3 regions of the Mesorhizobium sp. WSM1343 genome follow, and region 3 is predicted to be linked to each of the others. Evidence: riboswitches for the same ligand, from Rfam matches in the RefSeq annotation. Region 3 holds a riboswitch; each other region holds the start of a gene.

Region 1 (7,600 bases), 460 kb from region 3:
ATCAGGGCGAAGGTGATGATCTGAACCGGCCGCAGGCGGATCGCCGAGCCGCTTGAGCCATGGTCCACCGGCCGCACTTGCGGCTCCGTCGAACGTTGCAGGATGAAGGCCGCTGATCCGAATGCGAGAAATAATGTGCTCACCAGAATGCCGGCTTCCGGGAACAGGGCAGCACTGAGACCGACCGATAGCGATGCCCCGGCGATATAGACCAGTTCATCGGCCGCGGACTCGAAGGCGAATGCGGTGTTCATCTGCGGCCGTCCGCGGAAAATCTCTGTCCAGCGCGCCCGCACCATCGCCGGCATGCTTGGCATGGCCGCGGCCAGTAAGGCCGACACGAACAGCGTCCACACCGGCCAGTCCTGGTTGGCCGCCGCTATCAGGACGGCGAAAGCCAGCACCGCGATGATGGTGGTGGGCACGACGATCCGTGTCTGGCCCAGGCGGTCCACCAGTCTGGATATCTGCGGCGCAACGAAAGCGTTGGCCAGCGCGTATGTTGCCGAGACGGCTCCGGCCAGCCAGTATTCGCCACGCGTCTGCGACAGCATCGCCACGATGCCGATGGGCGCCATGGCGATCGGCAGGCGCGCCATGAATCCGGCGGCCGCAAAGCCCTTGGCTCCGGGGGCACGAAAGATTTCCGAATAGGGATTTTGCATGGGTGGTTCCTCGACAAAGGACGATTCGGCAATTACATACGAAGCGTATGATTGTTAAATAGAGCATACGCCGCGTATGTCAATTGGCATACGTTACGTATGTGAATAGGGCCAGAAGCCATGCACAGACCCCGCAAGGAGATGATCGCCGAGACGCGCGCAAAGCTGATCGCGGCGGCCCGCCATGCCTTCGGCACAACAGGCTATGCGGAAGCCTCGATGGATGATTTCACCGCTTCGGCCGGGCTGACGCGCGGCGCGCTCTATCATCATTTCGGCGACAAGAAGGGGCTGCTGCAGGCGGTCATAGCCCAGATCGACGGCGAGATGGCGGCGCGCATCAATGAGGTCGCGTCGAGAGCGCCGACCCGCTGGCAGCATTTCGTCGACGAGTGCTCGACCTATATCGAGATGGCGCTGGAGCCGGAAATCCAGCGCATCATGTTCCGGGATGGCCCGGCCGTGCTGGGGGATCCAGCGCAATGGCCGAATGCCAGTGCGTGCATCGTGTCAATGACCGACCATCTGACCGCGCTGCAGGAGGAGGGGGTCGTTGTCTCGAGCCTCGACCCCGAGACGGCCTCGCGACTGATCAACGGAGCGAGCAGCCAGGCAGCGCAACGGATCGCCAATTCGGACGACCCCGAAGCGACGTCGAAGAAGGTGGTGACGGCGTTCAAGCAACTGCTCGAAGGCCTGCTCAAGAAGCCGGATCCGCAGTCGAATTGAAGTTCCCACCGGAGCTTTTCGTGCCGGCAGCTGTTCCCGATAGGAATTTTTTCTTGACACCTGCCCTCAGCTAAGGTACATATTCGTCCATGGTGCTGATTTGCGCCGGTGACCCGCCGCACAGGCGGGTTTTTCGTTTGATGCTCCGTCAGACAACGCGCCGGCGAAAGGCTGCGAAAGAAAACCGTTGCCCAGAATTCGTCGCCCTGTGGTGCCAGGGCCGGCAATTGACAATCGCCGGGTTGAGTTCATCCTCTTCCACCATCTCTGAGGCGGAGATTCGGGGCACATGTGGGATTTCGAGATCGGCCGGTCGGTGTCCATCATGATGCGGACCTGGCCGTTCATCGTCTTTCGTATGATCGTCTATTTCGGCATCACGCTGGCCTACATCATGGCGACCGGCACCGGTGCCTCGGTCGGCTATGGCGTCGGCCATATCTCCACCGATCCCGACGGGCCCATGTCCTTTGCCCTGTGGGGCGGCGTGGTCGGGTTTGGCATCGTCTCGATCGCGGTCTACTGGATCCGCGAATACATCCTCTATATCGTCAAGGCCGGCCACATCGCCGTCATGGTTCATCTGATCGACGGCCGCGACATTCCCGCAGGTCAGGACCAGATCGCCTACGCCAGGGATATCGTGACCCAGCGTTTTGCCGAGGCCAACATCCTTTTCGTCGTCGACCAACTCGTCAAGGGTGCCATCCGCGCCATCACCGGCCTGCTCGGCGGCATCGCCGCCTTCCTGCCTATACCGGGCCTGAGCGGCCTGGTCTCCTTCATCAACACGGTGATCCGCCTGTCGCTGACCTATGTCGACGAGATCATCCTCGGCTACAACATCCGCATCAATTCAGCCTCACCCTTCGAGACGGCGCGCCAAGGCGTCGTGCTCTATGCCCAGAACGGCAAGGTCATGGTCAAGAACGCCGTCTGGCTGGCGGTCATCATGTGGGGCGTTTCGTTCGTCATCTTTCTGATGATGCTGGCGCCTGCTGGTGCGATTCTGTTCCTGATGCCTGGCCAGCTCGCCGGCTGGGCTTTCGTGCTCGCCATCGTCTTCGCCTGGGCGTTCAAGGCGGCCTTCATCGAGCCTTTCGCCATCGCTTGCCTGATGCAGGTCTATTTCAAGACCATCGCGGGCCAGGTGCCGGATCCGGCCTGGGACGCCCGGCTGGCCGAGGCGTCGTCGAAGTTCAGGGAGCTCAAGGACAAGGCGCTCGCCTCCTTCGGCGGTTCGCGCTGGGGTACGGCCGGCGCCACACCCTGATCGGCCGGGCAGATGGTGTCTGGTGAGGCAGAAACGGTGTTGAGGCGCGCCACGGTGGACTTGAGCTGTGTCTCGCCTTGCCCGGAAAACGTCTCGCTCATGATCAGTTCCGGCAGCGGCAGCCGCCGTCCCCAACCATGCGTTTCAAGGTCCGGTTTGGAAGCGAACTCGGAAACACGGCCGACGCAGAGATAGGCGATTGGCGTTACGTGATCCGGAATGGCCAACAGCCGCTTCAGCGCCTCAGCCTCGATGATGCTCACCCAGCCGACGCCAACGCCCTCGGCACGCGCGGCCAGCCAGAAATTCTGCACCGCGCAGACGGTGCTGTAGAGATCCATCTCCGGATTGTGCCAGCGTCCCAGCGGCGAACCTTTCGAGCGCTGCCGGTCGCAAGTGATGCAGATGTTGAGCGCGCTTTCGCAGATGCCTTCCAGCTTGAGCTTGCGGTACAGCGCCTGTTTTTCCGCCTCGATCGCCGGCAGTTCCTGCTCGCGCGCGGCCAGGAACAGGTCGCGCACCCTTTCGCGTCGCTCGATGTCACGAATGACAATGAAATTCCATGGCTGCATGAAGCCGACCGATGGCGCATGATGAGCGGCAAGCAGCAGCCGCGCCAGCACGTCGTCATCGATCGCGGTGGGCAGGAAATGGCTGCGCACGTCGCGCCGCGTGAACATGGCGCGATAGACCGCATCGCGCGCATTCTGGTCGAATCCATCGTCAATGGCAGCGGTCATATGTTCCGGCATCGCTTGTCCCCTTGCGATTGCAGATTCAAAACGGTCAGAGCGTACTTTGTGCGTCCAAATGGACGCACGTCGCTCTGATGCCATCCGCCCGACCATGCGGATGACGATGCCTGCCAGGCCGGTCTTCTGGCTTGGGATCAACCCGCGTCCGGTGCCTTCCCGTCATCGACAGTGGCATTTACCGGCGCGGTCCCCCTCACAGCGTTGGGCACGCCACGGAATTCAACCGTGTTCCCGATTCTCCCGCTTGCGGCGGGCACCAGGCAGTACCCAGGGACCTTACGCCGAAGCGCCGGCGAGGCCAATGCCCGCGGCGACGCGAATGGACGCAGGCGCGATTTTCCCCAGTCATCGGCCGCCCGTGCATGGCCTTTGTCGATCCGGGTCACTAGATTAGGACGATGACCACCCGTCTCTACACGCATCCGATCTTCCTCGAGCATCTCACGCCGCCCGGACATCCCGAGCGGCCCGACCGCTTGCGCGCCATCGAGCGCGTGCTCGATGAGGAAGCCTTTGCCGGGCTCGATCGTATCCAGGCGCCGGAAGGCGACGAGGCCACCATCCTCTACGCGCATCCCGCCGATTTCGTCGCCCGCGTGCGCGCCGCCATTCCCGACGAAGGCATTGCCCGCATCGATGCCGACACCACTGCCAGTCCGAAGAGCTGGCAAGCGGCGATCACCGCGATCGGCGCCGCCAACGCCGCCGTCGATGATGTCTTTTCGGGCCGCGCCGACAACGTCTTCGTCGCCGCCCGGCCGCCCGGCCATCATGCCGAAAAGACCACGGCCATGGGCTTCTGCCTGTTCAACACGGCGGCGATCGCGGCGCGTTATGCGCAGAAGAAACACGGTGTCGAGCGCGTTGCCATCGTCGACTGGGACGTGCATCACGGCAATGGCACGCAGGATATTTTCTGGGACGATCCCTCGGTGCTCTATTGCTCGACACACCAGATGCCGCTTTATCCCGGCACCGGAGCGAAGACCGAAACGGGCGCCGGCAACATCGTCAACGCACCGCTGGCGCCGCAGACCGGCAGCGAAGTATTTCGCGATGCCTTCCTGTCGCGCGTCCTGCCCGCGCTCGACAATTTCGCGCCCGACCTGATCATCATTTCGGCTGGGTTCGACGCGCACCACCGCGATCCGCTGGCCGAGATCAATCTGACCGAGGATGATTTCGACTGGGCGACCGGCCAGTTGATGCAGCGCGCGGCACGCCACAGCGGCAACCGGCTCGTAAGCCTGCTCGAGGGCGGCTACGATCTGCAGGGATTGGCATTTTCGGTCGCCGCCCATGTCGGGCGACTGATGAAAGGATGAATGATGGCTGGTGAGACCAACGAAGACGTCAAGGCGATGAGCTTCGAGCAGGCACTCGATGCGCTGGAGAAGATCGTCGATGATCTGGAGCGTGGCGACGTGCCGCTCGACCAGTCGATCAGGATCTATGAACGTGGCGAGGCGCTGAAGGCGCATTGCGACCGGCTGCTGAAGGCCGCCGAGGACAAGGTCGAGAAGATCAGGCTGTCGCGCGACGGCAAGCCGGTTGGAACGGAGCCGCTCGACGCAGATTGAGGCCGGTCCGAACGATGGCCTCGCCTCACCGGTTTTTGGACATGATCATGATCGAGGCTATAACTCGTTGCGATTGAAACAGCTCAAGGACAAGAGGAGATACGGAAGCGATGTGCAGAAACATCAAGACCCTGTTCAATTTTGATCCGCCGGCAACCAATGACGAGGTGCGCGACGCGGCCCTTCAGTTCGTCCGCAAGCTGAGCGGAACGACGCGACCCTCGAAGCAGAACCAGCACGCCTTCGATCATGCCGTCGACGCCATCGCGGCCTCGGCGCGCGAACTGCTCGATTCCCTGGAAACCCATCAGCATCCGCGCAATCGCGAAGAGGTGGCGGCCAAGCTGCGGGCAAAGGCGGCCATCCGCTTTGCCTGATGCGGCCAGGCGGCCTTCGACCACCGACAAGGAGAGTCCATGAGCTTCTTCCCCGGGAAAGACCCTGAGGTGGGCGATGCGTTCGCCAGCGATCAGATCGAATTGATGGTCGTTCCGAACGCCAAGGACATCGGTGGTTTTCAGGTGCGCCGTGCCCTGCCAACGGCAAAAAGGCGGTTGGTCGGTCCGTTCATCTTCTTCGACCGCATGGGTCCCGCGATCCTGCGGGCCGGCCAGGCGCTGGACGTCCGTCCGCATCCGCATATCGGACTGTCGACGGTCACCTATCTGTTCGACGGCAAGATCCGGCACCGCGACTCCCTCGGCACCGAAATGGTCATTCAGCCCGGCGACGTGAATTTGATGACCGCCGGCCGCGGCATCGTCCATTCGGAGCGTACGCCGGAGGAACTGCGTGGCGCGCCGATGTCGGTATCCGGCCTGCAGACATGGCTGGCGCTGCCGGACGACAAGGAAGAGGTGGCTCCTGTGTTCGAGAACACAGGAGCGGTCAGGCTTCCCGAGATTGATGCCGAAGGCGTCAACGGGCGCCTCATCATCGGCGATTTCCAAGGATTACGGTCCCCGGTCAGGGCCGATTCGGAGACGCTCTACGCCGACCTGCGCCTGGCGCCCGGCGCCAGCGTGAAAATCCCTGCCGATGCGGAAGAGCGCGCCATTTACACGCTGGAAGGCGAGGTCTCGATTTCGGGCGATGTGTTCCCAGCCGAACGGCTGCTGGTGTTCCGTCCCGGTGACGAGATCGTCGTGTCGTCGCAGACCGGGGCGCATTTCATGCTGTTCGGCGGCGCCTCTCTTGGTTCGAAGCGTTACATCTGGTGGAATTTCGTCTCGTCGTCGAAAGAGCGTATCGAACAGGCGAAAGAGGAATGGAAGACAGGCCGCTTCGACATCGTTCCAGGAGACGAGGAAGAGTTCATTCCGCTGCCGGAAAGCTGATGCCTGTCGCCCAAAGTGGCCCGGTTTTGGGGAAACGACCTGCATAGAAGCAAAAGACCACAGTCTGATCCGCGTCACTGACACGCATTTACTTTCGCCGGCCGGCGGCCTATTTCGCCCATCAACCGAAAGCCTGAGCACCGTGAACGCAACGCCGCATACGCCGCTTCTCGACAAGGCCCGCATCCCGGCCGACCTGCGCATGCTTGCCGAGAGTGAGCTGCCGCAACTGGCGTCCGAGCTTCGCGCCGAGCTGGTCGACGCGGTATCCCGCACGGGTGGTCATCTGGGCGCCGGCCTTGGCGTGGTCGAGCTGACAGTGGCGCTGCACTATGTCTTCAACACCCCCGATGATCGGCTGATCTGGGATGTCGGCCACCAGGCCTATCCGCACAAGATCCTGACCGGCCGCCGCGACCGTATCCGCACGCTGCGCCAGGAAGGCGGCCTATCCGGCTTCACCCGCCGCGCCGAGAGCGAGTACGATCCCTTCGGCGCTGCCCACTCCTCGACATCGATATCGGCCGGCCTCGGCATGGCCGCGGCCCGCGATCTCTCCGGCGGCCGCAACAATGTCATCGCCGTCATCGGCGACGGCGCCATGTCTGCCGGCATGGCCTACGAGGCGATGAACAATGCCGGCGCGCTCGATGCACGGCTGATCGTCATTCTCAACGACAACGACATGTCGATCGCGCCGCCAACCGGCGCCATGAGCGCCTATCTGGCGCGGCTGGCCTCCGGCAAGGCCTATATCGGCCTGCGCGATTTCGGCAAAAAACTGACGTCTTATCTCGGCAAGCGTGCGGATCGTGCGATCACAAGGGCGGTCGAGCATGCACGCGGCTACGTCACCGGCGGCACGCTGTTCGAGGAACTCGGCTTCTATCACATCGGCCCGATCGACGGCCACAATCTGGAGCATCTGATCCCGGTCCTGAAAAATGTCCGAGACAATGGCGAAGGCCCGGTGCTCATCCATGTCGTCACCCAGAAGGGCAAGGGCTATGCGCCGGCGGAAGCCGCCGCCGACAAATATCACGGCGTCAACAAGTTCGACGTCATCACCGGCGCGCAGGCCAAGGCGCCGGCCAACGCACCGGCCTACACCAAGGTGTTCGCCGAAAGCCTGGTCCAGGAGGGCCGCGAGGACGACCGCATCGTCGCCGTCACCGCAGCCATGCCGAGCGGTACCGGCCTCGACCTGTTCGGCGAAGCGTTCCCGTCGAGGACCTTCGATGTCGGCATCGCCGAACAGCAC
Region 2 (7,600 bases), 1.3 Mb from region 3:
CACCGCCAAAAAAACCATCATCGACCAGAAACCGAGCATTCCGATCTTCGAAAACGACACCGCCCACGGAAACAGGAAGGCTACTTCCAGGTCGAAGATGATGAACAGGATCGACACCAGGTAGAAACGGATGTCGAACTTCATGCGGGCGTCGTCGAACGAGTTGAAACCGCACTCGTAGGCGGAAAGCTTTTCGGGATCGGGATTGCGGTAGGCCACCAGGAAGGGCGCGGCCAGCAGCGCCAGGCCGACAACCAGCGCCACGCCTATGAACAGGACGATGGGCAGGTATGAGCTCAAGAGTGCGTTCATGCTCGGCTTTCCGTTGGCGCCAATCCACGTTGATTACAGCACCGGACCCTAATGCGGAAGCGTGACAGTTTAACCGCTGAACCGTTTTAAGGGCCTATGCTGCAACGCGGCGAGGGTTAGCGCAGCACTTCCAGCGAAGCAAGTCAAACCTTGTTCAAAACATCGACCTGGACGGCATATCGCGGCAAACTGGTCCGATCCGCTCCTGTTTGATTTCCTTCGCTTTTTACTCCACTTTTCTCTCCTGACATGAATGCTGCCAAAACCCTGCTAGCATGGGTTGGAATCAGCCATTCGACCCTCGGTCAAAACACTTCAAAGTGATACCTGCATGAAGGAAAAGATCTCGCTCCCGATGGCCCGGCGCATCGCCCTTGCCGCCCAAGGGTTCCTCGATCCTCGCCCGACCGGCACGCCCGACCGCCGGCATTTTGCCCGCACGCTCTCCCGCACCGGCCTGTTGCAGATCGATTCCGTCAGCGCGGTGGTGCGCGCTCATTATATGCCGCTCTATTCGCGCCTTGGCCCCTACCCGCTCGCTCTGCTCGACAACGCGGCCGTGACGCGCAAGCGCATGGTTTTCGAATATTGGGCGCACGAGGCCTCCTTCCTGCCGGTCGAGACATACCCGCTGATGCGCTGGCGCATGCAGCGCGCCGAGCGGGGCGAGGAAATGTATCTGGGTCTCGCCAAATGGGGCCGCGAACACGCCGCCTACATCGAAGAGATCTACCGCGAGGTCGCCGAGCGCGGCCCGATCGCCGCTTCCGCGCTGGAGGGCCAGAAAGGTTCGGGCGGCTGGTGGGGCTGGAGCCATGCCAAACACGCCTTCGAATGGCTGTTCTGGGCCGGCCGCATCACCACGGCGCACCGCCGCGGTTTCGAGCGCTTCTATGACCTGCCCGAGCGCGTGCTGCCGCAGGCGATCCTCGATCTGCCGGTGCCGACGCCTGAGGACGCGCACCGCGAATTGCTGCGCATTTCCGCCCGCGCCCACGGCGTGGCGACTTCAAGCGATTTGCGCGACTATTTCCGCCTGTCGCCGGCCGATATGAAAGGCCGGTTGGAGGAACTGGTTGAAACGGGCGAGTTGCTGCCGGTGCGTGTCGAAGGCTGGGACAAGCCGGCCTATCTTCACCGGGACGCCCGTCTGCCGCGCAAAGTCGAGGCCCGCGCCTTGCTGGCACCCTTCGATCCGGTCGTCTTCGAGCGCTCGCGCACCGAGCGGCTGTTCGATTTCCACTACCGCATCGAGATCTACACACCGGCCGACAAGCGGCAGTATGGCTATTATGTCCTGCCGTTCCTGCTCGGCGACCGGATCGTGGCGCGCATCGACCTCAAGGCAGATCGCCCGGCCAGCATACTGCGCGTCCATGCAGCCTATGCGGAGCCCGGTGCGCCGCCTGAAACTGCTGCGGAGCTGTTCGAGGAATTGAAGCAGATGCAAGGTTGGCTCGGGCTCGAACGCATCGAAGTGACGCCTGCCGGGGATTTGGGGCCGGCGCTGGCCGACATAGCCGTGTCGTAAGCTCGCGTTGACACCGCCGCCCGCAAAAGCCTAAATCCGGTTCCAGATGGTCCCTTGCCCGCAACGGCAAGGGCTAAGAGGGAATGCGGTGCGGGGCAAAATCCCAAATCCGCGGCTGTCCCCGCAACTGTAAGCGAAGAGCCAAGGCCGAAAGCCACTGGGAGTTCCCGGGAAGGCGGCTACCCAAGGCGATGACGCGCGAGCCAGGAGACCTGCCGTCTGCGACTGTAGAATCCGATCGCCCGGCGGGTTTCCGGGCAAGGAGCCCGATCTTTGGACCACGACAGCAGTTTTTCGGCTGGCACAGCGGATATTTCGTCCGGCCATGATGATGCCTTGGCCGGCGTCACCATCATCGTCTGCGGCTCCTGCCGCAATGAGACCGGCTCCGACGCTCATCCCCGCGCCGGCGAGTTGCTGACGGACGACACGCGCCGCGCCGCCGCTGGCGACGATATCCGCATCCGCAGCGTCGAATGCCTTGGCAATTGCAAGCGGCGCCTCAGCGCCGCGATCCTGCGCGACGGCTGCTGGAGCTATGTCTTCGGCGACCTGACCGCGACAAGCGGCGCCGACCTCGTGACAGGCGCAAAGCTCTTCGCCACCTCGAAAGATGGCCTGATCCCGTGGCGTGGCCGCCCCGATAGCCTCAAGCGCGGCCTCGTGGCCCGCATTCCACCCATCGACATGCTGAAGGACTGACCATGACTGCCCCAGATTCGTCTGCAAACCTCTCCCGCGTTCCCTGCACCGTCGTCACCGGCTTCCTCGGCGCCGGCAAGACGACGCTGGTCCGCCATCTCCTGGAAAACGCCGGCGGCAAGCGCATCGCCATCATCGTCAACGAATTCGGCGACATCGGCATCGATGGCGAGATCCTCAAGGGATGCAGCATCGACACCTGCCCCGAGGAAAACATCGTCGAACTGGCCAATGGCTGCATCTGCTGCACCGTTGCCGACGACTTCGTCCCGGCGCTCGACCAAATCCTGTCGCTGACGCCGAAGGTCGACCATATCCTGATCGAAACCTCGGGCCTGGCACTGCCCAAGCCGCTGGTCCAGGCCTTTCAGTGGCCGAGCGTGAAAAGCCGGGTGACCGTCGATGGCGTCATCGCCGTGGTCGACGGACCGGCATTGGCCGAAGGCCGCGTCGCCAACGACATGGAGGCCCTCCAGGCGCAGCGCGCCGGGGACGAGACGCTCGACCACGACGATCCGGTGGAAGAAGTGTTCGAGGACCAGATCGCCTGCGCCGACCTGATCATCCTGTCGAAGAGCGACCTGATGGACGCCGCCGGCACCGCCCGCGCCAATGCCATCATTGGCGAACACTCCGCCCGCGCAGTGAAGATCTTGCCGACGTCGCATGGCAAGGTCGATCCCTCCGTGCTGCTCGGGCTCGGTCTCGCCGTCGAGGACGACATCGAGAACCGCAAATCCCATCATGACGGCGCCTTCGACCACGAGCATGACGACTTCGACACCTTCATTGTCGACATAGCCTCGGTCGCCAATCCCGATGAACTGGCAAAACGCGTCGCCACGGTCGCAGAAGAAGAGAACGTGCTGCGTGTAAAAGGCTTCGTCGAGGTCGGCGGTAAGCCGATGCGGCTGTTGCTGCAGGCCGTCGGGCCGCGCGTCAATCATTACTATGACCGTGCCTGGACCGCTGAGGATGACCGCCGCTCGCGTCTCGTCGTCATCGGCCTGAAAGGGCTGAACCGCCCGGCGATCGAGCGTATACTCGCCGGCTGATTTCGGACACGGGTCGCGATGCACATCCTCACCACGACATCCGCCTCGCTCGACGACCTCGCCGAGCCGGTCGATCTGCGGCAGACGCCGGCGGATATCGTGGCCCTGTCCTTCACCGACAGCGACCTCGCCGGACTGGCGGCGGCGTGGAGGACCGATGCCGACCGCCTGCCCTCGATGCGGCTGGCCGCACTGCGCGACCTGCGCCATCCCATGTCCGTCGACCTCTGGGTCGACAGCGTCGCCCGCCATGCCAAGATCATCCTCGTGCGCATCCTCGGCGGCTACGACTGGTGGCGCTACGGCTGCGACCAGCTTGCCTCGACCGCCCGCGAACGCGGCATAAAACTGGCGCTGCTGCCCGGCGAATGCCGCGACGAGGATCTGCGCCTGATCGAAGCCTCGACGCTGCCGCGCGAGGAGTTGGACGGCCTGCTCGACTATTTCCGCGAGGGCGGCCCGGCGAATATGAGCGCACTGGTGCGGAAATTGGCGGGGTTGGCGGGACAGGATGCGGAAGTTATCGGCCCGGTGGTGGTGCCGAAAGCTGGTTTTTACGTGCCCGGATGTGGAGTTGTGGAGAAGCGGGACTTATCGAATGCTGGCGCTTACAACGTCAACTCTCCTATCATCCCCATCCTGTTCTATCGCTCGATGCTGCTGGCCGCCGATGTCGCGCCCATCGATGCGCTTGTTGAAGCGCTGCGGCAGCGCGGCATCGACCCAGTCCCGATCTTCGTCTCCAGCCTCAAGGACCCAACCTCCCTCGCCTTCGTGGAAACAGCACTGACGGCGCTGAAGCCCGCCGCCATCATCACCGCGACCGCTTTCGCCTCAGGCGCCGAACCCGGCATCGAAACGCTATTCGACCGCGCCGGCGTGCCTGTCTTCCAGGTCATCGTCGCCACCACCCGCCGCGACATCTGGCAAAACAACCAGCGTGGCCTGGCACCCGCCGACCTCGCCATGCATGTCGTGCTGCCCGAACTCGACGGCCGCGTCCTCGCCGGCGCCATTTCCTTCAAGGGCGAGACCGAGACCGATCCCGCACTCGGCCACCGCGCCTTCGCCAACCGGCCGGAACCGGATCGCGTGGCGCAGGTCGCTGACCGCGTCGCGGCCTTCATCAAGTTGCAGGAGACACCCCGCGCCGGGCGCAAGCTGGCCATCCTAATCCCGGATTACCCTAGCGCTCCTGGTCGAACCGGCTATGCCGTCGGCCTCGACGTGCCGTCCAGCGTGCTCGCCATGCTGCATGACCTGAAGGAGCAGGGCTATGTGATTGAGGGGATTCCGCAGACGCCGCGTGGGTTGCTGGATTTGCTGGAAGCCAGCGATACTGGATTGGCCTTAGATAACTACATTGCCTTCTCGACGGAGTTGCCGACTGCGGCAATTACTGCGGTCGAAGCCGCTTGGGGCAAAGCGGAAGACGAAACAGGTTTGCGCGGAAGCTTCCCCTTCCGCGCCGCCACCTTCGGCAACGTCACCATCGCCCTCGCCCCCGACCGCGGCCGCTCCGTCGACCGCCGCGCCGACTACCACGACCCGACGCTGCCCCCGCGCCATGCGCTGATCGCCTTCGGCCTCTGGCTGCGCAAGTCGCTCGGCGTCCACGCGCTGGTCCATGTCGGCGCCCATGGCACGCTTGAATGGCTGCCGGGCAAAACCGTTGCTCTGTCGGAAAACTGCTTTCCGGAGATCGTCACCGGTCCCCTGCCCGTCATCTATCCCTTCATCGTCTCCAACCCGGGCGAAGCGGCGCAGGCCAAGCGGCGCATTGCCGCCGTCACCCTTGGCCATTTGCCGCCACCGCTGACCGGCGCCGGGCTGGACGAAAACCAGCATAAGCTCGAGCGGCTGGTCGATGAATATGCCCAGGCCGACGGGCTCGACCGTCGCCGCCGTGACCGACTGGCGAAACTGATCGTCGACACCGCGCAAAAAACCGGCCTCGCCACCGAAGCCGGCGTCGCGAGAACCGATGCACCGGACGAGGCGCTGCGCCGCATCGACGCCTGGCTTTGCGATCTCAAGGATTTTGCCATCAAGGACGGGCTGCATATCTATGGCCGCGCTCCGGAGGATGAGCCCGACGCCATGCGGCGACAAAGCGCTGAAGCCGAGAAGACGGCGCTGCTTGCCGCGCTCGATGGCGGCCACGTCAAGGCCGGTCCGGCGGGCGCGCCTGCGCGCGGCCGCTCGGACGTCTTGCCCACCGGCCGCAATCTGTTCACCTCGGACCCGCGCACCATGCCGACGCCGACCGCCTATGATCTGGGCAAGGCCGCGGCGGAGGAAGTCGTGCGCGGCTACATGCAGTCGCATGGCGACTGGCCACGCTCGCTGGTCATCGATCTCTGGGGCTCGGCATCGCTGCGCACCGGCGGCGAGGAGATCGCTCAAGGCCTGGCGCTGATGGGCTGCCGGCCGCAATGGGATTTGGCCACCGGCCGCATCACCGGCATCGAAGTGCTGCCGCCGGCCACGCTCGGAAGGCCACGCGTCGATGTCACATGGCGCATATCGGGCCTGTTCCGCGACATGTTCCCGACCCAGATCGCGCTGATCGATGCCGCAGCCAACGCGGTTGCCGCGCGCGACGAGGACGATTCGGAAAACCCGCTCGCGGCCAAAACCCGCGCCGACGGCAAGATCAGCCCGCGCATCTTCGGCACCTCGCCGGGCACCTATGGCACCGGCGTCGAGGATCTCATGTCCTCCGGCGACTGGGCGGCACGCGACGAAATCGGCCGCGCCTATCTCGACGCTACATCGCACGCCTATGGCGGCGCCGGGGGCGAAGGCATCTCCGCGCCCGGCGCCTTCGAGGGCCGCATCGCCGAAGCCGATCTTCTCGTCCACACCGGCGACGACCCCGGCCGCGACATCCTCGAGGGCTCCGCCGATGTGGCCTTCATCGGCGGCTTTTCCGCAGCACTTGCGGCGCTCGGCAGGAATGCCGACGTCATCGTGCTCGACACCACGGACCCGCAAAAGCCGAAGCCACGCTCGATCAGTGAGGCCGTAGCGCGCGTCGTGCGTGCCCGCGCCGTCAATCCACGCTTCATATCAGGCCAGATGCGGCACGGCCCGCGCGGTGCCTCCGAATTCGCCGAAACCGTCGACCGGCTGGTCGGCTTCGCCGAAACCACGCACGCCATTTCGGGAACGCTGATCGAGGCGGTTCATGATGCCTATCTAGGCGATCCCATGGTCCGCGCCTTCATCCTGCGCGAGAACCCCGCCGCGGCAAAAATCATTGCCGAACGCTTCCTGTCGGCGCGCCGGCGTAGTCTCTGGCACCCCTTGCGCAATTCCATCGACGACGATCTCGCAGCCCTGATTGCCGAGGCAGAAGCGCTTGGAGTGGCGGCATGAACGCCTTCTCGCGCCGCGGCGCCTGTCCGGCTTTGTCGGCGCCGATGCAAACCGGCGACGGCCTGCTGGTGCGGCTCAACCCGGTCGCTGGGGGGATGTCGCCAGAGTCGTTGATCGGACTAGCCGAATCCGCTTTGCGGCACGGCAATGGCATCATGGAAGTCACCGCGCGCGGCAGTTTGCAGATACGCGGCCTGACGGCGGGTAGCGCGGCGCTGCTGGCGGCGGAGGTCGATGCGCTTGATATCGCGGTGCGCACCGGCGTTTCGGTCGAGACCGGGCCGCTGGCAGGCATCGATCCGCAGGAGGTCGCCGATCCGCGGCCTTTGGCTGAACGGATCAGGGCGGCGGTCGAAGAGGCTGGGCTCTCGCAACGGCTGGGGCCGAAGGTTTCGGTGATTGTTGAGGGTGGCGGACAGCTTGGGCTGGATGCAGTGACGGCAGATGTGCGACTTGCTGCAATGCGCACCGATGCGGGAGTTCGGTGGCGGGTGTCTGTCGCGGGTGACGGGCAGAATGCGAGGCCGCTGGCGTTTGCCGATCAAGGTGCGGCGCGCGATATTGCCGTTGCAGCTCTAAGGATGGTTGCAGAGAAAGGCCGCGAGGCTCACGCAAGGGA
Region 3 (7,600 bases):
GACCGGCAAAGGCATTGGCGGAGGCGTCGGCGCAGGCTGCGGCGTTCGTCGCCTGTCTCGGCGCCGACCAGCGCCGTATCCTCAACATCGGCGGCAGCAAGACCGCGCTGCTTCATCGTGGCGGCGCGGCCAATGAAGTGTCGATGGGCTCGGCCTTCGTGCTGCCCAGCGACTTCGATACGCCAGGCCTCGACGGCTTCCAGCCGGCGGCTTTCATCGCCACGCCGATCCTGAAAGTGGTCGAGCCGATGCTGCCTGGCCCGCCGGCCGTCACCCGCCTGCTGCAGGCGCTCGGCCGGTTTCCGCGCAAGGGCTGCTATCTCTATGGCGGCAAGTGGATGGCCGAGCCGGTCTTCCCCCAAGGCATGAAGACGAACGGCCTGCTCGGCCTGTCCTCCAACCAGCAATTCATGGGCTTGCCCGCCGATGCGACCGCAAGGACAGGCGACTACGCGTTTCTAAGGCCGACGCAGAGCGAGGCCGTGCTGCAGCAATTCGGGTCGATCGCCGTGTTTTCCGGCGGAAAGGTCATCGATCGCTGGCCGGCGCTGCCGATGGCGTGATCGAGCTACGCCTTCACCGGTACCCAGATCTCCAGGCCGCCATTGCCGCTGTGGGCATCGAACTCCGGTCCATAGCGCTCGAATTCCGGTGCATCCGCGATTTCGTGACCGGAGGCGGGCAGCCAGCTGTTCCAGATCGTGTTGATCGTCCGGCGGATGGATGAGATGTGCTCGCGGTGCGAGAACACCGCATATTTCTGCGCCGGCACCCGCACCCGATAGAAGTCCTTCGGCAGATCCGCAAAGCCGGACACTTCGACGCCGACGACATAGTCGAAATTGCCCGCGTCGTCGCCATTAAGGCACACGCCGTAGAAAACGCCTGAGATCTCGCCGGGGATGTTGCCGATAAAGGGTGCAAAACGCTGCCACTGCATCGGAATCCCGGCGCTGGTTTCACAGCTGTAGCGTTCGCCGAGGCCGGCGATCAGGAACGGCCGGCTGGTCTCGAAGCGCGGTGGTTCGAGATTGGTGAGGAGGGACTGGTCCATCAGGATCGGCTCCACGAGGTCGAGGTTGTTGGTCGAGCCTTGCGCGCGCACCAGTTCCGGCGTGGTGCCGAACTGATCGCGGAAGGCACGGGTGAACGCCTCATGCGAGTTGTAGCCGGCGTCGAGCGCGACGACGAGGATGTCGGGCGCTCCGCCGGCCAGCTTGCGCGCCGCCTCGGTCAGCCGGCGTGAGCGCATGTAACCCATCACCGAGCGGCCGGTTGCGGCGCCGAAGGCGCGCGTCACATGAAAACGCGACACGCCGCTGCTTTGCGCGACATCGTCAAGCGAGATCGCCTCCGGCAGATGGCTCTCGACGAACCACAGCGCTTTCTCGGTCGGGTTCATGGGGCTCCTTTTCGCATTGGCCGGATCATCTTGGCGTTTCCTGGCGCGGCCAGTTTGATCGAAATTGCGCATTCCGTGCAATCTGCGCCGATCCCATGGGCTTTCGCTTGACAGCGGGCCGCGTCATCTCCTAAGAATGTTATGTTATTACATAAAATGAGCGTGCAATGCCTGTTTCCCTTAGCTGGCCCACCACTTCGTCCGAGAAATCCATTGCGAAGCGTTTGGTGGAAATCTACGCTGAAGTGGTGATGGTCCCCGAGCCGAAAGGCGAGGGGTGAAAAGGGAACACGGTGAGGCCTGTTCAGGTCGAGGCCGTGGCTGCCCCCGCAACTGTAAGCGGCGAGCAAAATCCGTGAATGCCACTGGCCGGCAAGGCTGGGAAGGCAGGATGGCGCAACGACCCGCGAGCCAGGAGACCTGCCATCACTGAGTTGACCGGACGGGGTGTGCCGGGAGGAAACGCGAATCCCGGCCTTGTCGGCCGGTTCGCCAGCTTCCTTCCGTCGCCAGTTTTGGAAAGTGACGGAAAGTTGGACGGCTCCATCGATCATCGCATCACCATGCGCACGCTTTGCCGTCCCCGCAATCCGGCGGGCTGCAGCCGATGAGCGCAGCGCTTCTCGAAGCCCATGACCTCTGTGCCATGGCGAATGGGCGGAATCTGGTCCAGGCGGTCAGCTTCTCGGTGGCCGCTGGCGATCGCCTTGCCATCATCGGTCCCAACGGCGCCGGCAAGACGACGCTGCTGCGCATGCTGTCGGGCATGCTGCGGCCAAGTTCCGGCGAGGTGAAGCTTGGCGGACGCGGGCTGGACAGGATTTCGGCCGCCGAGCGGGCGTTGCATATCGCCGTTGTCGGCCAGACCGACCAGCCCGATCCGCGGCTGGCGGTGATCGATTATGTCGAGCTTGGCCGGGTCCCGCACGCCGGACTGAGGCGCAGGAGCGAGGAACGCGACATTGTCGTCAATGCGCTGCGCCGGACCGGCCTGCTGCCGCTGCTTGGCCGCACCGTCGGCTCGCTGTCGGGCGGCGAGCGCCAGCGCGCCCAACTGGCGCGCGCCATCGCCCAGCAGCCCAAAATCCTGTTCCTCGACGAACCGACCAACCATCTGGACCCGCGCGCCCGCGGCGAACTGCTCGACCTCGTGGCAGGCTTCGAGATGACGGTGATCGCGGTGCTGCACGATCTGGCGCTGGTAGCACCCTTCGCCACCAGGGTTGCGGTGATGAATCATGCCCGCCTGCAAGCGCTCGCCGCACCGCGCGAAGCGCTGGCCCAACAGCTGATCCGCGAGATTTTCGGCATCGATGTGCTGCGCCTGCGCCATCCGACCGAGGATCGAGAGTTGACGGTGTTCGAGGTTCCGAACCGTGCCGCGCCGCCGTCGTGATTGAAGCCGTTCCATAGTCGACCCGATCCCACCCACAAGGAGCATACCCGTGAAACGCCTCGCTTTTTCGCTTGCCGTCTCGCTGCTGACCTCGACCGCCTTCGCCTTCCCGGTAACCGTCGACAGCTGCGGCAAGCCGCTGACCTTCGACGCGCCGCCGAAGCGCGCTGTCATCCATGATCTGAACATGGCCGAGATGGCTTTCGCGCTGAAATTGCAGCCGTCAATCGTCGGCCTGACCGGCATCACCGGATGGTACAAGGTCGGTCCCGAATTCAAGGCAGAGCAGGGTTCGATCCCGGAGCTGGCGCCGAAATATCCGACGCTCGAAAACCTCGTGGCCGTGGAGCCGGATTTCTTCTTCGCCGGCTGGTACTACGGCATGAAGCCGGGTGGCGAGGTGACGCCCGACACGCTTGCCCCGCACGGCATCAAGACGCTGGTTCTGGCGGAAAGCTGCGTCCATCTCGACAAGAGGCGCCCCGCCGCCTCGATGGACCTGCTCTACGGCGACGTCGAAAAGCTGGGCAAGATCTTCGGCAAGGAGACAGAGGCGGAAAAGCTTGTCTCTGGCTGGAAGGCGCAGCTCGCCGACATCACCGCCAAGGTCGGCAGCGCCAAGGGCACGCGGGTGTTCCTCTACGATTCCGGCGAGGACAAGCCGTTCACCGCAGGCAAGTTCGCCATCCCCAGCGCCATGATCACTGCCGCCGGCGGCGACAACATCATGGCTGACATGGACACCAGCTGGGGCAACACGGATTGGGAAACGGTGGCGTCGCGCAATCCGCAATTCCTCATCCTGCTCGATTACCAGGACGGTGGCGGCTACAGGAAGCTGCTCGACTTCCTGAAGGCGCATCCGGCCATGAAGGAGACCGACGCGGTCAAGAACGAGCGCTTCGTTGCCCTCCGCTACGCCGAGCTGATGCCTGGACCCGCCAACATCGAAGCGATCGACAAGATCGCCAAGGCCATGCACCCGGAAGCATTTTGAGCTTGCGCCATCCGGCATTTGCGTTGGCCATGCTGGCGGGAGCGGCGGCGATCGCCGCTCTCGCTCTGCTGTCGATCGCCTATGGCTCGACGCTGATCCCGCTGGCCGACGTTGTAGCAGCGCTTGGCCGCGCAATCGGCTTAGGCGGGCACGACGTGTCCGGGCCGGTCGGCAAGATCGTCGTCGATCTGCGGCTGCCGCGCACGATCCTGGCCATCTGCGTCGGCGCGGGCCTCGGCGTCGTCGGCGCGCTGCTGCAGACAGTGACCCGCAACGATCTCGCCGATCCGTTCCTGTTCGGCCTGTCGTCGGGCGCCGCCGCCGGTGCTGTTTCCGTCATCACCGTCTTCGGCGACAGCTTTGGCATCTGGACGTTGCCGGTCGCGGCCTTCACCGGCGGCATATTGGCCGCCGGCGTCGTCCTGCTGCTGGTCGCGCGGGTGAGGGGCCAAGGGCCGGAGCGGCTGATCCTCGCCGGCCTTGCCGTGTCCTTCATGTTCACCGCCTTGACCAACTACCTGGTCTTTGCCGGCGACCAGCGCGCCGCCCACTCCGTGTTGTTCTGGACGATGGGCGGCCTTGGCCTGGCGCGCTGGGACAATATCTGGTTGGGCGCGCTGGGTGCGGGCACCATTCTGGCTTACGCGCTGTGGAACCACCGCCGGCTCGATGCCTTCCTGGCCGGCGAAAACGCCGCCGAAAGCCTTGGCGTGCCAGTGGCGCGCATGCGCCGAATGACGTTTCTCGTCGCCGCCTTCTCGACGGCGATCCTGGTCTCTGTCGCCGGGGTCATCGGCTTCGTCGGGCTGATGATCCCGCATCTGTCGCGGCCGCTGGCAGGCCCCTTGCATCTGCGCCTGGTTGCCAGCTGCGCCGTCTTCGGCGCGGTGCTTTTGCTGGCCAGCGATCTTCTGGCCCGAACGCTGCTGCCGCCGCAGGAACTGCCGATCGGCATCATCACCAGCTCGGTCGGTGCGTTCTTCGTCGTCACCATGCTGATCCGCAACCGGCTTTGAGCGCGTTTGGCAACCGGTCGCCGGATCACACGGTCCAGAAATAGCGCACGATGTGGAAGAACACCGGGGCGGCGAAGACCAGGCTGTCGGTGCGGTCCATCATGCCGCCATGGCCTTCGATGAGATGGCCCCAGTCCTTGACGCCCTGGTCGCGCTTGATGGCCGAGGCGACCAGCCCGCCTAGGAATCCCATCGAGCAGGCGACGAAGGCCACGGCTGCCGCCTGCAGCGGCGAGAAGGGCGTCACGAACGACAACAGCGCGCCGAGCAGGCTCGCCGACACCAATCCGCCGATCAGCCCTTCCCAGGTTTTCGACGGCGAGACGTTCGGCGAAAACCGGTGTTTACCAAACAGCTTGCCGAAGATGTACTGCAGCACGTCGCTGCCTTGCACGACGATGATCAGGAAGGCGATCAGCAGCAAGGTGCGGCCTTCGAAGCCTGGCACGTCGAGTGTCAGCAGGGCGGGGACGTGGCTGACGCAATAGACCGAGATCATCACCGCCCATTGCTGCGCGGCGATCCGCTCGAGGAAGCGTTCGGTGTCGCCATGCAGCGCCGTGATGGCCGGCATCAAGAGGAAGCAGTAGACCGGAATGAAGATGACGAAGAGCCCATACCAGGCGGTCCACACCAGCCAGTACTGAAACGGGATGATGATGCCGAACATGCCGAGCAGCACCCAATGGTCGCTGCGGCGCGTATGCGTCAGCGTCACGAATTCGCGCAGCGCGGCGAAGGAAATCAGCGCAAACAGGATGGTCATCCCGTAACGGCCGAAGAAGAAGGCGACCGTCATCAGCGCCACCATCACCCACCAGGCGTTGATGCGCTGCGTGAGATTGACAAGCGTCGAGCTCAGCGGCTTCGGCGCTCGCGCCGAAAGGATGGTGGCGACGATGCTGGCGGTGGTCAAAACCGCCAGCAGGCCGATGATCAGGATGGAGATCTCGTGGCGCATCAATCGTCTCGCTCGGGACGCGGGTTGAGCGCCAGAAGCGCGGCGTGGGCGCGCTCGAGAAAGGCGCGGCGTTCTTCGCCCGGGCCAACCGCGACAGGCGCGCCGAAAACGACGCGGCACAGCAGCGGCACCGGCAGGAACTGGCCCTTGGGCAGCACGCGCGACATGTTCTCGATCCAGCACGGGATCAGCTCGACCTCAGGCCGCGCCGTCGACAGATTGTAGAGCCCGGAGCGGAACGCCAGCAGCGGCTCGTCTGTCATGTTGCGGGTGCCCTCGGGAAACAGGATAAGCGAGTGCCCTTGGTCGAGAACCGACAGCATGATCTCGATGGGGTTTTCCTCAGGTCTCGTCCATTGCCGGTTGATGAGCACGGACGACAACATGTCCTGCGCGATGAAGCGGCGCAGCCGCGACTTCCCCCAATATTCGCCTGCGGCAACAGCATGGGTGATCGCGCGCTCCCTTTCGCTGAGACAGGCCGACAAAAGGATGAAGTCGCCATGGCTGGTGTGATTGGCGAAATAGATGCGCTGCCGCTCGGAGGGCAGGCTGCCGTTCCAGATCGGCCGCACCCCGGTCACCATCCGGGCCAGAGCCGACAGGCCGACGGAGGTTACCGTCTGCAGCAAGGTGAAGGTCTTGAGCGAAAGCTTGTTCATCGCGGCGCCCAAAACCCTGCCGCCAGAAGCGCTGCGGCGAACAGAGCCAGGGCAGCGCGCTGCTTGAACAGCAAGCGGCTTGTGCCGGCCATGCGGTCATCGAGCAAGCGTGTCGCGAACGGAGCCGGTTTCAGGCGCATGCGCGCCAACATGTCATCTACCGCGGCACCGCCGGAAGCTTCGTCGTCATGGCTCGCCATCAGTCGGAACAGCAGCGCGTCGAATGCCAGCAATGCCGACAGCGCCAGCACCGCAACCGCGCTCGCGGCGGCGATCGACAAAGCGATGGCCGCGGGCAAGGTCTCGAAGGCACCGCGCGCCGACGCGGCTAGAGGCGCAAGGACATTTGCGGCCAGCACGATTGCGGCCGGCCACGCGGCCTGTCGCATCAGCATGCCGGCGAAGCGGTCGGTGCGGTCCTGATAGGTATTGCCTGTCATGACGCCGCCCGCCCAGTGGCCTCTGCAAGGTGGACCGGCCGGCCGGCGGCCGCGAGCATCTCGCGGGCGAGCGTCGGCGTCCCGGCCCTGCCGGTCGCCACCAGCCATTCGGCGACGACGCCGGCGCTGCGCTGGAAGCCGAGCGCGCAGCACACCAGGACGGTGCCGTCGCGGCGTGCATTCTCCAGCGCGCCGGCTGCCTGTTGCCGTATCGCCAGTGGCGGCGGCAACAGGTCGATCATCGGAAAGCTGATCCAGCGGCAATCGGTTGTCGCCGGCTTTTCGAGTTCGGCGGCGAGGTCGATGACCGTGCCGAAGCTGTTGGCCTCGCTTGCCGTGGGAAAGCGCCCGAGAAAGACACCTTCGGCAATCGCCACCTGGGGGGCAAGATTGCGCGTCCAGGCCCATATGTTTGCCCTGGCGCCGAGGCGATAAGGCAAGAGCAGGACACGGCTTGCAAGCGTGATGCTGCCATCGGCGGATTTCTGGAACACCTTTTCGCCTGCGCCAGCATAGGCGAAGGCGACGATGGCCAGCGCCAGCGCCGGCCAAAGCAGGAAGAGCGCGACAGCGCAAAGGAAGGCACCGAGCGCGGCACCGGCCAGCGCGAGGACGGCGCCCAGCGCGTAGAACCGCGCCAGCCGCCGCGCTTTCGCATCGTTGGTCAGCCGGAAGCCCGCAAACGGCAATGCGCCGCTACGCGGAAACAGCCACAGCGCAAAGAAC

The links. Region 3 has a riboswitch for cobalamin ahead of AC0NIL_RS23300 (ABC transporter ATP-binding protein). Riboswitches for the same ligand answer to the same signal wherever they lie in the genome.
Region 1: it holds a riboswitch for cobalamin, as region 3 does, so the genes downstream of both, bluB (5,6-dimethylbenzimidazole synthase) here and AC0NIL_RS23300 (ABC transporter ATP-binding protein) in region 3, are expected to answer to the same signal.
Region 2: it holds a riboswitch for cobalamin, as region 3 does, so the genes downstream of both, AC0NIL_RS16925 (DUF1636 family protein) here and AC0NIL_RS23300 (ABC transporter ATP-binding protein) in region 3, are expected to answer to the same signal.

The regions. Positions count from the first base shown of each region.
Region 1 covers NZ_CM148370.1:5,215,090-5,222,689, reverse strand. The annotation lists gene AC0NIL_RS25600 (MFS transporter) at 1-665, opposite strand, end outside; gene AC0NIL_RS25595 (TetR/AcrR family transcriptional regulator) at 786-1,394, shown strand; gene AC0NIL_RS25590 (hypothetical protein) at 1,684-2,667, shown strand; partial or broken gene bluB (5,6-dimethylbenzimidazole synthase) at 2,838-3,347, opposite strand; cobalamin riboswitch at 3,519-3,698, opposite strand; gene AC0NIL_RS25580 (histone deacetylase family protein) at 3,821-4,747, shown strand; gene AC0NIL_RS25575 (exodeoxyribonuclease VII small subunit) at 4,751-5,002, shown strand; gene AC0NIL_RS25570 (DUF2277 domain-containing protein) at 5,113-5,379, shown strand; gene AC0NIL_RS25565 (pirin family protein) at 5,419-6,339, shown strand; gene dxs (1-deoxy-D-xylulose-5-phosphate synthase) at 6,542-7,600, shown strand, end outside.
Region 2 covers NZ_CM148370.1:3,492,055-3,499,654, reverse strand. The annotation lists gene AC0NIL_RS16935 (NADH-quinone oxidoreductase subunit A) at 1-312, opposite strand, end outside; gene AC0NIL_RS16930 (winged helix-turn-helix domain-containing protein) at 644-1,843, shown strand; cobalamin riboswitch at 1,874-2,077, shown strand; gene AC0NIL_RS16925 (DUF1636 family protein) at 2,117-2,545, shown strand; gene cobW (cobalamin biosynthesis protein CobW) at 2,548-3,600, shown strand; gene cobN (cobaltochelatase subunit CobN) at 3,619-6,981, shown strand; gene cobG (precorrin-3B synthase) at 6,978-7,600, shown strand, end outside.
Region 3 covers NZ_CM148370.1:4,753,604-4,761,203, reverse strand. The annotation lists gene AC0NIL_RS23310 (alanine racemase) at 1-563, shown strand, start outside; gene AC0NIL_RS23305 (AraC family transcriptional regulator) at 569-1,402, opposite strand; cobalamin riboswitch at 1,638-1,844, shown strand; gene AC0NIL_RS23300 (ABC transporter ATP-binding protein) at 2,010-2,798, shown strand; gene AC0NIL_RS23295 (ABC transporter substrate-binding protein) at 2,848-3,795, shown strand; gene AC0NIL_RS23290 (FecCD family ABC transporter permease) at 3,825-4,811, shown strand; gene AC0NIL_RS23285 (phosphatidate cytidylyltransferase) at 4,837-5,772, opposite strand; gene AC0NIL_RS23280 (lysophospholipid acyltransferase family protein) at 5,772-6,434, opposite strand; gene AC0NIL_RS23275 (hypothetical protein) at 6,431-6,874, opposite strand; gene AC0NIL_RS23270 (phosphatase PAP2/dual specificity phosphatase family protein) at 6,871-7,600, opposite strand, start outside.